Regions from separate parts of the Chlorobium sp. genome, predicted to be linked through region 4. Evidence: riboswitches for the same ligand, from Rfam matches in the RefSeq annotation. Region 4 holds a riboswitch; each other region holds the start of a gene.
The links. Region 4 has a riboswitch for cobalamin ahead of WBP50_RS10695 (TonB-dependent receptor). Riboswitches for the same ligand answer to the same signal wherever they lie in the genome.
Positions count from the first base shown of each region.

Region 1 (3,689 bases), on a different contig from region 4:
AGAGCCCGTCCGCCTTTCTTTTCGTCAAGCTGGAATTTTTTTGAAGCTGCCAGGTTCGCGACCGCAAACCCTCCCTTTGTAATCACCGTTCCGGCCCACGACGTTTCATAGTCCTCTATATCCGACTCTCCCGTATAGGCAAGATTGAACACGCCGCTGAATCCTCTCCGGTCGCTGATCCTCAAGCCGACGGTAGCGTTCCATTCCGGGGTATAGAGCAGGCGATCTCCCGTCGAATCGTCCTCGAATTCCGTCAGATAAACAAAGCTGGCATAGGGGCTGAACTGCCAGTTGCTGCCGAACGGCTCAAAGGCATACGACACGTCGCCTTCGAATCCTGAAATCTTCGCTCCGTCAAGATTTTCCCAGGACGAAACGCCGCTCCCGAGACTGACCGACTGAATCTTGTTTTTAAAATCCGTGGTGAACCAGGTTAACGAGGAGGCGAACCGGCCATCGGCAACATCAACGCCGACTTCGCAGGTTGTGCTCTCTTCAGGCTCGAGATCGGCGTTGCCGACATAGTTGATGCCATAAGAAACGTAATCGGCGGCCAGTTCCCTCGATGCGGGCATCTTGAACCCTTCGGCATAGGATGCCCGCAGCTTGATGCCGTCAGCGACATGCCAGGCAATACCGTAATTCATAACGAAGTTATCGGCATCACGGCTCGATTCCGACGAATCCTCATAGCCCTGGGAGGTCAAGTCATACGTATCGTAACGAAATCCGGCGGAAAGCACCAGATGCTTGTCGAAAAGAAAGCCGTTGAGCAGCAGAAACTCCGCCATGTTATCGTATTCAGACTTGTACGGAGCATAAGGAGTCGAGACCTCTTCGTAATTGACCCAGTCCAGGCCTGCCGTGGCGCGGAAAAAGTCGTGATTGTACGTCAGCTGCGCCTGGGCTCCCTTGTGATCGACTTCCGACGTGTACGGAGTATCGTCATCCCAGTAATCGGGATTGCTTCCGGTCGGGTCGTACCAGACATCGGAGTCGCGTCCGGTAAAATATCTGGCCATCCAGGAGAGGCTGCTGTCGGCAGTCCGTCCCTCGTACACGATATCCGTCGAATAATTCTCCTTTTCGAACGAGTCGTCAAGATCGTTCTGGCTCAGATAGCTTGAAGAACCGCCATCGCCAACCTTGAAATAGGTGTAGTTCACTCCGATTCTATGCCCGGGAGTGAACTCGTAACCGATGTTCAGGCTGCCGGAGGTCTGGTCGTCATATGCCGTATTGTAGTACGTTTTTCCCGATCCGGTTTTATAATCCCCCATTTCGGCAAGTGAAACACTTCCCGAAAAGTCCAGGTTCCCGACTTTCCCCGAGGTTCCGAGCGTTGTCCGGGTATAATCGCTGCTCCCGATCTCCTGGGCAAACGAGAGCGTCGGAACGCCCGACCCTTTCGCCGTAATCACGTTCACAACGCCGCCGATGGCTGCGGAACCGTACTGGACGGCTGCCGGGCCACGAATGATTTCGACACGTTCGATCTCGCCGACCGCAATCTTGGCGAGGTTTCCCGTGCCCGCCCTGCGACCGTTGAGCAGCACGAGTACCTTACCCATAAGATCGTTGCCGTGCGATTCCGTCCTGAAACCCCTGATTCCGATACCAGTCAGCGTTCCCGTGTATTTTACGACGGCGCCGATGTTTTTTTCCGCGAGCAGGTCTCCGAGATCCTTTGCCGATGACTGTTTGATCTCCTCTTTGCTGATGACGGTAATGTTCGTTGTTACATTTTTCTTTTCTTCCTCGACGCGGCTCGAGGTAACGACCAGTTCACTGCCGGTAAAGCTTTTCGTCGTCTCTTCGGCAAGAAGCCCCCTGCTGCAGAGCAGCCCGGCCAGCACAAGCAGGCATACTTTTTTGTTCATCGATGTTGGTCCTGTTTTCAGTTTGAAAAAAACATAAACTGACAGGGGTTAAAAAGGCAGCGCATAACGGTTCGAGCAGTGCCGACCTGTTTTTCCAGGAGTCGTTTCCGGAACCACGAACACCGCGCCGGGAACGAAAACGTCCTGCGCCGGTTCTGGCAAACCCATGAATCGTATCCTGCAAAAAGATCAAAACGGTAAGCAATGCAAAAGAAGTACAGCTTTGCCCCGACTATAACCCGTAGTCCGATCTTGTAATGCAAAAATAACTGGCAGGTCTCCTGACTATCACGGCTTGTCTCCGTTCCGGCCTTCCCGCAGTTTTCCTGGGCGGAAAACGATGCAGTGACCTGAAACGACTGCTGCCCTCATGCATGTGGCCATGAACGACTTCAGCAGTATACCGTTGTACAGTTGCGGGTACAGTGTACGACTTTCACGTACTTCCCTATTCTCCGGCTTTTAAACCGGCACCAGCTACGACGAAAGAACAGTTCTGAACATAAGAAAAATACCGGATAAAAAAAACAGCGGCAAGAGTCATCGCTCCCTGCCCCACTCTTTGATCGCCCTCCTTGCCGATCCAATGGAAAATGCCTCCTCGCTGAACCGGAAACCGTCCTTTTCCTTCAGGATTTCCATCAGATGACCGATCCTCGGCAGACGAAGTCCGGCCTGACGCACCTTATCCCTCCGGGTGAACACCTCCTCCGGCGAGCCTTCGAAAAGAACCCTGCCGGCTTCCATGACACAGACGTGATCACAGAAAAGCGGCACCATTTCGATGTCGTGCGTGGCGATAATCACCGACATGCCCGATTGCCGCTGCATGGCTTTGACGAGCTGCATGATTTCCGCCGCGCCTTTCGGATCGAGACCCGCGGTCGGCTCGTCAAGAAGCAGGAGAGAGGGTTCCATGGCGAGCACCCCTGCCATGGCGACCCTTTTTTTCTGACCGAAGCTCAGCCGGTGCACCGGCTTGCCCTCGAGGGCCTCGATCCCGGTATTCCGCATGGCCACGGCAACGCGCTTCCGGATTTCATCTTCCGGCAGCCCCTCGTTACAGAGTCCGAAGGAGATGTCCTGAAAAACGCTGCTCGAAAAAAGCTGGACATCGGGATTCTGGAACACCATTCCCACCTGACGGCGCAGCATGGCAAGTCCTTTCCGGCTGTAGGACACAGGAACCCCCCTGAAAAGCACCGTTCCGGATTGCGGCCGGACGATCCCGTTGCAGGCAAGGAGCAGCGAGGATTTGCCCGCGCCGTTGCTGCCGAGCAGCGCGGTGAGCTTCCCCCGTTCCGCCCTGAAATCGACGCCGTTCAATGCCTGCGAACCGTCCGGATAGGTGTAGTGCAGCTCCCGGGCTTCAAGAATTGTCTGAGCCGTCACCATGGAAACATCTCCGGATACCGCCAGATGAGCAAAAGGGCGGCGGCAAGCAGGCCGTGAACTCCGGCAAGCAGCAGCATAAAGGAACGGGGCCGTTCACAAGGCTCGTGAAGCACCCTGAGCGTCCCCGCATAACCCCGGCATTCAAGCGCCGTATAGCACTCGTCGGCGCGCCTTGCGGCCATGAGAAAAAGCGCCGAGGAAAGCGCCGCAAGCGAACGGAACGATGCCCGCAGATCGACATAGCCCAGACGGGACTCCTGCGCCAGACGGATCCGTCCGGCGCTGTCGAGCAGAATGAAGAGAAACCGGTAGACGAGGCCTGCCATCTCGATAAGGAGCTCCGGAACGCGCAGCCGCCGCGCCGCATGAAAAAGGGTTTCGGGAGGGGTGGTAAGCGCGATGAAATACATGCAG
Region 1 covers NZ_JBAWHG010000009.1:5,302-8,990, forward strand. The annotation lists gene WBP50_RS01015 (TonB-dependent receptor) at 1-1,880, opposite strand, end outside; cobalamin riboswitch at 2,135-2,373, opposite strand; gene WBP50_RS01020 (ATP-binding cassette domain-containing protein) at 2,421-3,275, opposite strand; gene cbiQ (cobalt ECF transporter T component CbiQ) at 3,269-3,689, opposite strand, start outside.
Region 1: linked by a shared signal. The riboswitch ahead of WBP50_RS01015 (TonB-dependent receptor) and the one ahead of WBP50_RS10695 (TonB-dependent receptor) in region 4 are both predicted to bind cobalamin.

Region 2 (3,689 bases), on a different contig from region 4:
CTGAGGCAAGGGCAAAGGCCCTGACAACCCATTCCAGATACTCCTGGCGCAAGGAGTTCCGGAGCGGCAACCCCTCCCGGACTCCCGGCTCGTCGATCTGAATGATGCCTATCCCGGCCATCTCGAGATCGAGAACCTCATCGCGCAGGGCAAGAGCCACCTGCATGGCGGTCTCATGCAGCGGCTGGTCATCCCTGACGAACGACCATTTCAGGATCGTCGCAGGACCGGTCAGCATCCCCTTGACCGGCTTCGTCGTCAGGCTCTGTGCATACACCGTCCACTCGACGGTCATTGGCCCTTTCCTGCTGACGTCGCCGTAAATGACCGGAGGCTTCACGGCTCTGGTCCCGTAACTCTGCACCCATCCGTTTGCCGTAAAGGCCACCCCGTTGAGGTACCCGGCGAAATATTCCACCATATCGGTGCGCTCGAACTCTCCGTGAACCAGAACATCGAGGCCCGCCGACTCCTGCCACGCAATCGCATCGGCGATAAGCTCCCTTACTGCCGACTCGTACTCCTCCAGGGAAAGAGCACCCTCCCGGTACCGCCTGCGCAGCGAACGAAGCCGGGGCGTCTGCGGCAGCGAGCCGATCATCGTGACAGGAAGGAGCGGCAGATGCAGCAGCTCCTCCTGAATGACCGCCCGCTCATGAAAGGGTTCAGGCCTGCCGACCTTCCGACCGGCAAATGCCTCGACCCGTCTGCATACCTCCTCGTTGGAAAGAAACGGTGAATGCGCCCGCTCGTCCGACGCCTTCAGATGGTCGGAAAGCGCATGGAAAGCCCCGTCCGAAACCTCTTCGCCCATAAGATCGGCAAGCAGCCGGATTTCATCGAGCTTCTGGCGCGCAAAGGAAAGCCATGGCCTGAGAAAACCCGGCAGCGGACCGTTTTCGGGCTCGAGCTCGAGATCGTATGGAACATGCAACAGCGAGCACGACGAGGAAACCATGACGCGCTCTCCGCCAAGCGACTTTACGGCCAGACCGAGCAGGCCGAGAGACTCTTCGAGCCTGCCTTTCCAGATGTTCCTTCCGTCGATGAGCCCGAGCGAAAGGTTCATGGCTGCGGGAAGAAGATCGAAGAGAAGCGGAAGATCAGGAAAGCCGCGCAGGGTATCGACATGCAGGGTATCGACCGGCAGTGAGAGCGCCGTCCGGAGATTGTCGCCGAGACCTTCGAAATAGGTGGCGAGCAGAAAATGCATATCCGGAAAATGCTGCTTCAGATACCGGTAGACCTCACGGTAAGCCTCGCGCGTTTTCCCGTCGAGATCGGTTACCAGAAAAGGTTCGTCGAACTGCAGCCAGAAACAGCCGGCATGGCGCAAATCCTCGAGAATAGCCACATAAACCGGAAGCAGGCGCTCGATGAGATCGAGACGGTGAAAGCCCTCCCCTTTCTCCCGTCCGAGCAGGAGATAGCTCATCGGCCCGATCAGGACCGTCTTCGGCGCAGCCACCCCGAATGCTTTGGCTTCGAGAAACTCTTCGACGGCTTTCCGCGAAGAGTAGCAGAAGTGCTGCGTTGCGGTGAATTCCGGAACAAGGTAGTGGTAATTGGTATCGAACCATTTGGTCATCTCCATCGCCTTCACGTCGAAACCGGACTGCTGGTAGCCCCGGCACATGGCGAAGTAGAGATCGAGATCGGAGAGATGCTGCCGGAGTGGCGCGTAGCGTTCAGGAACCGCGCCGAGCATGAAGCTCATGTCCTGAACCTGATCATAGAGGGAGAAGTCGTTGCTCGGTATCAGGTCCATTCCGGCATCCTGCTGAACCTTCCAGCGATACTGTTTTTCGTCAAGCGAAGCTGCAAGCAGGGCCGTTTCGTCGAGAGCGCCCGACCAATAGCGTTCGCAGGCTTTTTTCATGCCTCTGGAGGCGCCGATACGAGGATAGCCAAGTGCGTGTGTAAGCATACGTCTGTGGTGTGTTGACCAACCGTTTTGTACGCTTACGCGGGAAAAGAATCGTAGGAGGGATAGAAGCCTGCAGGAAGAAGCACCTGAAGCCGTAATCGCTCATAAATGCTTTGTTCCGCGAAAGCATGTTACAAGAAAAGAAGCGGGACAGGTCTCCTGGCTTGCCGGTTCTGCAGCACCTTCCCATTCCGCATCGTTCGGAACAGTGGTATAACGCTGCACAACACTCGGTCGGCTTTACAGTTGCGCGTCAGCTCACGATTTTCACGTGATTCCCTATTAAACCCTTTTTATGGGGTATCCAGCTTCATCAGTAAAAAAAGAACAGTTCAAACGAATGTAAAAAAATAATTCAATAACCGTCAACGATTTTAACGCCGTGCAGGATTGACCGCATCCACCACCGCCACGCTTCCGGCTCCTGCTCACCGCCCACCACTCACTGCTCACGATCTTCACCCATCAGCCTGTTCAGCAAAACCCGTCCGCAGATTCATTCGCCGTAGTTACTGATCAATCGCGTCCCGACCACAAGAAAAACAAGCGTGTAGACGCCCATCGCCAGCAAGGAGACGAGTGCCGGGGTATCGAACGAGGTCTTGCGTATCAGGATATTCGTATGGCTCAGCGGAAACAGGTAAATGAACCACTTCAATACCACAGGAACTCGGTCCAGCGGGAAAAAGGTGCCGCTGAAGAACGACATGGGAAGAATCAGGAAATTGTTGTACGTCGAGGTTTCTTCATGACTTTTGGCCACCATGCCGATAATCACGCCAAGACAGGCAAACATGAAACAGTTCAGCAGGGTAGCCAGAAGCAGAAACGGGGTCAGGGTGAACGAACCGTGCAGAAACAGGCCCATGCCGATCAGGAGCGAGGCGGCGAAAAGCCCTTTGACCATGCCGGCAAGAACCTCGCCAAGCATGATGCCGCCTGCTGTAATCGGGGCCTGAACGAGCACCTGAAAGGTCTTGAAATAGACCCGGTTCAGATTAAGGGCTCCGGCGATCCAGCTGTATGAATTGGTCATGGAGCTCATGGCGACCAGTCCGGGAATCAGAAAAGCAAGATAGTCCCCGCTGGAAAGATGCACGTTGCGGCCAAGACCGAAACCGAAAACGATCAGGTAGATCAGCGGCACCATCATGGCCGACACCAGATAACTCACCTTCAGCAGCTTTCTCTTAAAAAGCAGCATTTCCCTCAGAAACACGGGATACCAGCCGGTCAGGTTCATTCGATTCGTTCTCCGGTCAATTTTATGAAAACATCTTCAAGATTGGTTTTTCTTACCGTTCCGCCATTTTCCAGACCGCAGACGATTTCATGCGCCTCCTCCCGGCTGTTGGCGGAATGCTGAATCAGGTTGCCGGCATCGTCGATCTGGTCCACGGCATAGGCTCCGACCATGTTCATCAATGCCGATGGCGTGTCAAGGACCATCAATTGGCCCTTGCGCAGAATCCCGATGCGGTCACAGAGCATTTCCGCCTCTTCGATGTAATGGGTAGTCAGAAAGACGGTTCGGCCCGATTTTCCGATTTTTCGGACAATCTGCCATAGCTGGCGTCTGATCTGCGGATCGAGACCGATGGATGGTTCGTCGAGAAACAGGACTGCCGGATCGTTCAGGAGCGCACGGGCAACCATCAGACGGCGTTTCATGCCTCCGGACAATCCGCTGACAAGAGCATCACGCCGGTCAAGCAGCTCCACATCACGGAGAGCCTCACCGATTCGCTGCCGGAGATTGTCA
Region 2 covers NZ_JBAWHG010000009.1:14,636-18,324, forward strand. The annotation lists gene metE (5-methyltetrahydropteroyltriglutamate--homocysteine S-methyltransferase) at 1-1,927, opposite strand, end outside; cobalamin riboswitch at 2,060-2,250, opposite strand; gene WBP50_RS01060 (ABC transporter permease) at 2,424-3,170, opposite strand; gene WBP50_RS01065 (ABC transporter ATP-binding protein) at 3,167-3,689, opposite strand, start outside.
Region 2: linked by a shared signal. The riboswitch ahead of metE (5-methyltetrahydropteroyltriglutamate--homocysteine S-methyltransferase) and the one ahead of WBP50_RS10695 (TonB-dependent receptor) in region 4 are both predicted to bind cobalamin.

Region 3 (3,689 bases), on a different contig from region 4:
GACGAAGTGAATCAGGTTGAGACTGGCCAGATTACATGCGGTATCGTCGAGAAACATGTACTCGGAGCACGGATTGCTTGCATTGATCCTGCCGCTCTCCGGACAGGTATGCCACTCGTTGATGGTGGTATCGAACTGGAGGCCGGGATCGGCGCATTTCCATGAGCTCATGAGAATTTTTTCCCAGAGGTCGCGGGCTTTCACGGCTCTTGCGGTTTTGCCGGTCGTACGCTCGCGGAGCACCCACATATCGTCGTTTTCGACGGCTTTCATGAAGGCGTTGGTGACCCTGACGGTGTTGTTCGAGTTCTGGCCGCCGACGGTCTGGTAGGCTTCGGATTCGTAATGCGTATCGTATTCGTCGAAGTCGAGGGTGGTGTAACCCTGATCGACCAGGGCAAGCACCCTGAGGATATAGTTCATCGGCACGGCCCGCGAAAGAGCGTTCCTGATGAGAAGCTGCAGCTTCATGTTTTCGGAACGGTCGGAGCCGTTGGCAATGGCTTCGTCGACAATCGCCTTGAGAAAACGGGAGCAGATCCTCGAACCGGCCACCAGTGAAGCTACCTTGTCCTCTTCACGCGCCTTCCACTCGATGAAGCGCTCCACGTCCGGGTGGTCGATATCGACAATCACCATTTTGGCCGCGCGACGGGTGGTTCCGCCGGACTTGATGGCTCCGGCCGCCGAATCGAATATCTTGAGAAAGCTCATCAGCCCCGAAGAGCTGCCGCCGCCGCTGAGTTTTTCGCCGGATGAACGCAGGTTCGAGTAGTTGGTGCCCGATCCACTGCCGAACTTGAACACTCTCGCTTCGCGCACGGCAAGATCGAAAATGCCCCCGTCGTTGACCAGATCGTCATTGACCGACTGGATGAAACAGGCATGGGCCTGGGGACGGGAATAGGCGTCTTCGGACTCCCTGGTCTGGCCGGTTGCCGGATCGACATAGAAGTGCCCCTGAGCGGGTCCGTCGATGCCGTAGGCGAAGTTCAGTCCGGTATTGAACCACTGGGGAGAGTTGGGTGCGCCCATCTGGCGGAGCAGCATATAGGCGACCTCGTCGTAGAAAGCCTGCGCGTCGTCGGGCGAATCGAAATAACGGTTCTTTTCGCCCCACTCCTTCCAGCATCCGGCAAGACGGTGCACGACCTCCTTGATGGAGCGCTCGCTGCCGGTTACAGGCTGGCCCGTTTCGTCGAGCACCGCGTTTCCGTCAGCATCACGCCGGGGTACCCCTGTCTTGCGGAAATATTTCTGGGCGAGAATATCGGCCGCCACCTGCGACCAGTGTTTCGGCACCTCGATATCGTTCAGTTCAAACACCTTCGAGCCGTCCGGATTACGCAGCACGGATGAACGGAGGGTGTACTCGAAACGGTCGTAGACGTTCTCTCCGGGAGAGGTAAACAGGCGGGCGATTTTCATATGAAGTCTCCAGAATCGATAAATGATTGTTGATAGGTAAACCCTTTATATTCAATAAGTTACCTTACCCGGACAACAAGCTTGCAAGCCATTGCTACTGTCTTTAGGGGGGCAATAGTATGGATAATATAACCTCACCATACTGACGAAAAAAGATCATGAAATAAAAAAAGATCAGACGGCTGAAAAGGTCACCCGGCTCTATTCCCGAAGCCGATCGGCGACAAGCAATTACGGCAGGTTTCCTGACTTCGACGGTTGCATCGACTTCCGACGCTTTTTCCTGCGGCATCCTTCCCCTGCTTTTCCCGTGGTATCTGGAATCGGCAGAGTGCATGCCCGCGAACCGCAACGACCATCCGGACAGAGCTGTCCGTATCGACTCACGGCAAACCATCTTACAGTTGCGGGTACAGTATACGATTCAGACGTACTTCCCTATTATCCGGCAGCATTACGCATCCGGCACCGTACTATCGAATGAATTGCTGAAGTGTAACGATTTTTCACCGGCAGGCAAAACAGGATGGTGATTTTCGGGCCATGGCACGAATTCCCCTGCAGCATCGATCGAACTCCGGAGAGCGTTCAACACCAAGAGCCTGATAATGCCCGACCCCGACCGCTCCCTGTCAATCCCTCACCGCTCTTTTTCCTCCCGCAGGAGGGTGGCGAGTGCGGCGATCTCCGCAGCCTGCGCTTCAACGGCATGGGCGAGACGCTCCATGTCGGAGCGCCGCTCCCGTTCGGTTTCGGCGTCGAAAAGAATCGGCTTCTGAAAGCCGGCGGAAAGCCTGAAAATCCGCAGGCAAAGCCTGAAAAGCATCACATAGAAAACCGGCAGCAGCCATTCGCCGAGCACGACGGGAAGCTCCTGGTAGTGACTGACAACCCCTGCCCAGTCGCCGGAAAACAGCGCATCCCACTTGACGAAAAAGTAGAGATAGACCAGCGGATGGAAACTGAGAAAAAACCGCAGGATTTTCGACTGACGGCGGACCTCCGGATTCTGCTCATATTTTGAAAGCACCCAGGGGAAATGCCCGACGGTCATGACCGAACGGCGGTCGTTGAGATAGCGCGCACCCTGCAGGGCCGAGTCGATGAAGGTAGCCACAAGACTCAGGAGGCCGGTCGAGAGCAGGGCGGCAAGAAAGGCATAGCTGAGGTCATCGAACTTGAAGGAGCCTGACAGGTACGGAAGGGATATCGATTTCGGCCGGATGACGATGAACAGGAGGCCGATGCCGGCAAGGATCATGGAAAAGGTATGGAGTTTTCTGGCCTGCCGGAGACTCTCGATCACCGCCTCGGCATTGGACCCCTGCATGGAGTTTCCCGGAGGATCGAGACGCATGAGCGCCGCGGAATCGGTCGGGGCGGAATAAAAACCGTTGACGCCGATATCGCACCCCAGCAGGGTTTCGTACCGGGTATTGATGTCGATCGTGCTTTTGCTCAGCCGGGCTCCTCCAAGATCCGCACCATCGAGATCGGCCCCCCTGAGATCGGCTCCGCCGAGGTCCGAATCCCGCAGATTCGCTCCGGAAAGACTCGCGCCGCTCAGGTCGGCATCACGGAGGTCGAAGCCCTGGAGATCCGCGCCCTGGAGGTCCGGATACGCCATGCCATTCTGACGGCGCCACAGGTTCCATGAGGCGACTCCCCGCAGGAGAACCGAAAGCTGTTCCTGGCTTGCCATGTTTTAGGTATTGATCAGCAGGGGTTCTTTCCGACGTAGCGAAGAATGGCCCTGAAGAGCGACGCGCTGTGAATGACCTGCGTATAGGTCTCGGCCTGGGTCATGTTGCGGTTCTCTTTTCTGATCTTCCGGCCAAGCCTGCGGGCGGTTTCGGCAACCCGTGCGATTTCGCGGGCAAGATCCTCCTCGCTTTCGATACGGATATCGTACATGCTCCGCTGGATATAGCCGATATTGTTCAGGGCGTTGCATTCGATAATGCCGTCGTTGACGCCGTGGCGCTCCCTGTTGAAGTCGTCGTAGACGGTATTGTGCAGCGGCATGGAGAGATCGCCGGCATAGTGGGCGCAGAACACGAGCGGATAGTCGGCATACTTGCCGGTCGCACTCAGCTTTTTATAGTCCCTGACGGAACCGATAATCGCCCCGTAAAGGTGCCCCTCTTCGTCATCAGGCAGGTTGAAGCGCTCCACCTGCTCCATGACCATCCGCGCCGTCACTTTCCTGTCTGCGTTGTTGTTGTAGTAGTGGTTCTTCTCCTCGACGGGCCTGAACATAT
Region 3 covers NZ_JBAWHG010000040.1:46,587-50,275, reverse strand. The annotation lists gene WBP50_RS06630 (vitamin B12-dependent ribonucleotide reductase) at 1-1,428, opposite strand, end outside; cobalamin riboswitch at 1,647-1,916, opposite strand; gene WBP50_RS06625 (pentapeptide repeat-containing protein) at 2,069-3,130, opposite strand; gene WBP50_RS06620 (hypothetical protein) at 3,145-3,689, opposite strand, start outside.
Region 3: linked by a shared signal. The riboswitch ahead of WBP50_RS06630 (vitamin B12-dependent ribonucleotide reductase) and the one ahead of WBP50_RS10695 (TonB-dependent receptor) in region 4 are both predicted to bind cobalamin.

Region 4 (3,689 bases):
GACCTGCCCGGCATGTTGTAACCATCCTTTTCGGTGTAGTTTTCATCCAGAAGGTTCTTCACCGTCAGGGCGACGCTGTTCTTCCCGTCGATGGAAACGCCAACCGTCGCATCGAACACAAGAGCCGGTTCATGCTCAAGAACGGAATTCTTCAGCGTCGGACGTATCGACGTAAAATAGTTGTCCTCGTAACGGGAGCCCAGGTAACGGGCGCTGAGACGGGCATTGAGAAGATGGAAGTCGTTGTACTCGATACCGAACGAGCCGAGCCCGGCGCGAACATATTTCATCGGGCTCTCGACGCCGTACTTTGTTACCTCGGCTTCGAATTGACGGGTGTAACTGGCATAGCAGCGCAAGGAATAACGGTAGTCGGCCATCGCTCCGAAATCGCAGGAGAGTTCGAACTCCATGCCCCGCAGCCTGGCGCTTGCCGCATTGACATAGGTTTTGATCTTGCTGCCGTCGCTGGTGCTTTCCGTTGTGATGAAATCCTCCCATTCAGTATCGTAGTAGGTGACATCGGCCCGCAATCCCCGTTTCTCGTCGCTCCAGGTCAGACCGGCATCCCAGGTCACGCTCGTTTCCGGCTCCAGGTCCGGGTTGCCCCGCACCGTCCAGCCATAGGTATCGATATACTCCCCGGCCTTCTGCAACGCGGAGGGCGACACAAACGCCCGGCCGATGCTCGCATGGGTCTTCAGGGCAGGCAGTAATGAGTACTGGAAAGCCAGCGATGGGCTGAAAAACCCGTCATGCGTCTCTTCCGTATCCACGTCCGCGATCAGCGGCGTATCAAGCATGGCAAAGGTGCTCATGTCGTAACGCATTCCCGGAGTGACGACAAGCCGCCCGTCGAGGAACGAGAGCCCGGCTTCGGCAAAGAGGCCGAGGCTGCTGGTCCTGCCGTCCGGACTGTAGGGAGCGGCGGAAACCCCTGGAGCGCTGTGCCTTTGGGTTTTGTAGGTCGATGTATGGTAATCGACGCCGGCCGTCACGCGATGCCTGCCGATGGTTACGGCATCCTGCAGCTGAAAACCGTACTCCTCGTTTCGGCCTTCGAAATAGGCGTACGTCTTGCCCGAGGCGCTCTTCAGGTTTCGGCTCTCGTCTTCAGACCAGTAGGGCATGAATTTGACATGGTGTCGTCCCGCCGTACCGGTAAGGGAAATATCCGCGGTTTTGCGGAAGACATCCTTCAATCCGTCTTCATAATAACCCCAGATGGAACCGGGCGTATGAACCGACGGAGCGTTGAAAAACGCGCCGCGCAGGTCGAGCCTGAAACTGTCGCTGAGACGGTAGCCGATGCGGAGCGAACCGGAATTGCTGGAATAGGTGGAATTCCGCATGGCGCCGATCCCTTCCTCGACCATCTCCGGGGAGGGATCCGAGATGAGCGTGTTATTGCCGACCTTGTAATCCTCGTTCTGGCTGAAATACCGGAAACCGAGGTCGAAATCGAAACGGTCGCTGATCGAACCGCCGATCGCGCCGCTGCCGTCGAAGGTTTCGAAGCTGCCGTAGCCGAGCGATACCTTGCCTCTGATGGGTCCCTGGGACTTTTTCGAAATGAAGTTGATGGTGCCTCCCATGCCCTGCGATCCGTACAGTGCCGATGAAGGCCCTTTGATCACCTCGACCCGCTCGATCATGTTCATATCGACGGCGGCGAGGTTTCTCGTGCCAAGCGGCCTGCCGTCAAGCAGATACGAGACATACTCGGCATTGTAATACGAGCCGGCATTCGGAACGAATCCCCTGATCGAGACCCCCGAAAGCATGCCGGGATACTCGATGACGTCAACACCGGCAGTCTTCTTGAGCAGTTCCGAAGCACTTGCCGGATCGAGCGCCTCGATATCCTTGCCGGTGATCACCTCGATCTTGCGCGGTATGTTCTTCAGCTGTTCCTGGGAACGTGTCGACGAAACAACGATCTCGCCTGCCGAATGCGCGCTTTCGGCAAGGGCGACATTGAGCAGCTTCCCCTGACCGGGTTTGAGATACCGCGTTGCATAACCGATAGAGCTCACCGTCACCCGGCCCGCATCACCAGGAAGGGTCAGCGTGTATTCGCCGCGCGAATCGGTAACCGTCCCTGCGCCGCTCCCCTCGACCCGAATCGTTGCTCCGGGCAGAGGAGTGCCGTCATCGCGGCTGGTGACGACCCCGGTTATGACCCGGCTTTCGGCCGAGGCTTCCGGCACCCATACCGACACAAGTACGGCAAACAGTCCCGCCGTACGAAAAACTTTCTTGACTGAGTAGGATTTCATCGAGTTTTGTTTTGTGGTTGCACAATGCCAATGCGTTGTTGTTGCTGTCTGTCGGCCCCTTTCCCCCGAATGCAGGAAAGGGCCGGCCCTGCTGCGATAAGAGGGCGTCATCCATGCCGGACTCCGCCCGGACACGCTCTCTGCATGGTGCAGGCAACGGGCGCGGCATCGGAACCCTTCAGGCCTTGAGCCGAAAGGGAGAACGCTTCGCCACCGGAGAAACGGCAATGCCGCCTCCCTCCCGCCGGGAATATCATCTCTTGCTGTCATCTCTGTTCGCTTTTTTCCCGAAGCATTACTTCGTTACGGCAGGTCTTCTGACTCTCCCCATGCTTCCGGCCTTCCCGGTCCGCGGGCGCGGACCAGTGGCCTTTTCGGAAGCACCGCGCCGCCGGCGGATGCCGACGGAGGGATTACAGCAGCGGGCACTGTCCCGGATTTTCACCGGGTTCCCTTTTCATTCCGGCGCCTTGCAGCGCCGGAAACCGTAACTGAATAATTAAACGTTAGTTACTACTTGTTCTCTTCGACACAAGCCAAAGTGGACTTGGTGGACGAAATTCATCATTCATCATTCTCCTTTATCCTCCACTCACGTTTCCACCGCTCGACCTCATCGCCGGTGAAAATGTCGATCCGGCCGCCCTGAAACGCTCCTTCGACATCGCCGATCCGCTCTTCGAGATCTCCCTCGATGGAGAGGGCCGCCTGGCGCACCGCCTCGAGCAGGTCCGGCCTGGCATCCCAGAGTCCCCTCGCTTCGGCTTCGAGCAGTCGGCGGGTGATCTCTTCGAGCGCCCATGGGTTCTGCCGGCGGATCCATTCACGGTTCTCCTCGTTCTGCACGAAGGTCTCCACCACCTGCTCGAACACCCAGGTCTCCACCTCGCCCGTCGTGGCGCTCCATTTGAAGAGGTTGTTGATACGCGAAGCGAACCCCTGGGCTCCCTGGAAACCGTGCTCTTTCATGGATGCTATCCATGCCTCGTTGCAGAGCTTTGCGCGAACCGAACGCTCGGCCTCATCCCTGAAATCGCGGATATCGGGATTGCCGGGGCGGGTCGTATCGGCCCACCAGGTTTTCACGGCTTTTCCCGACAGCACCTTTGCGGCCGCCGCCATTCCCCCGGCGCTTGCGGCATAGCAGCCGCAGTCGAGCGCATCGTACTCCCCGGAGGTCTGCTTTATGCACGAGATTTCGACCCTTGCAAGCTGGCGGCTGAACAGGTCGTACGCCTTGACCCCCTGGTCGAGCTGCCCGCCGCCATAGGCGTAGCCGGAGTGGTTGATGTAGGTCTCGGCAAGGTCGCGCCGGTCGTTCCATGCCGACGCGTCGAGAGCGAGGGCCACCCCGTTGGCATAGGTGCCGGGCGGCGAGGAAAACACCCGGTAGAGCGACAGGCGCTGCAT
Region 4 covers NZ_JBAWHG010000061.1:2,331-6,019, forward strand. The annotation lists gene WBP50_RS10695 (TonB-dependent receptor) at 1-2,279, opposite strand, end outside; cobalamin riboswitch at 2,570-2,784, opposite strand; gene WBP50_RS10700 (cobaltochelatase subunit CobN) at 2,844-3,689, opposite strand, start outside.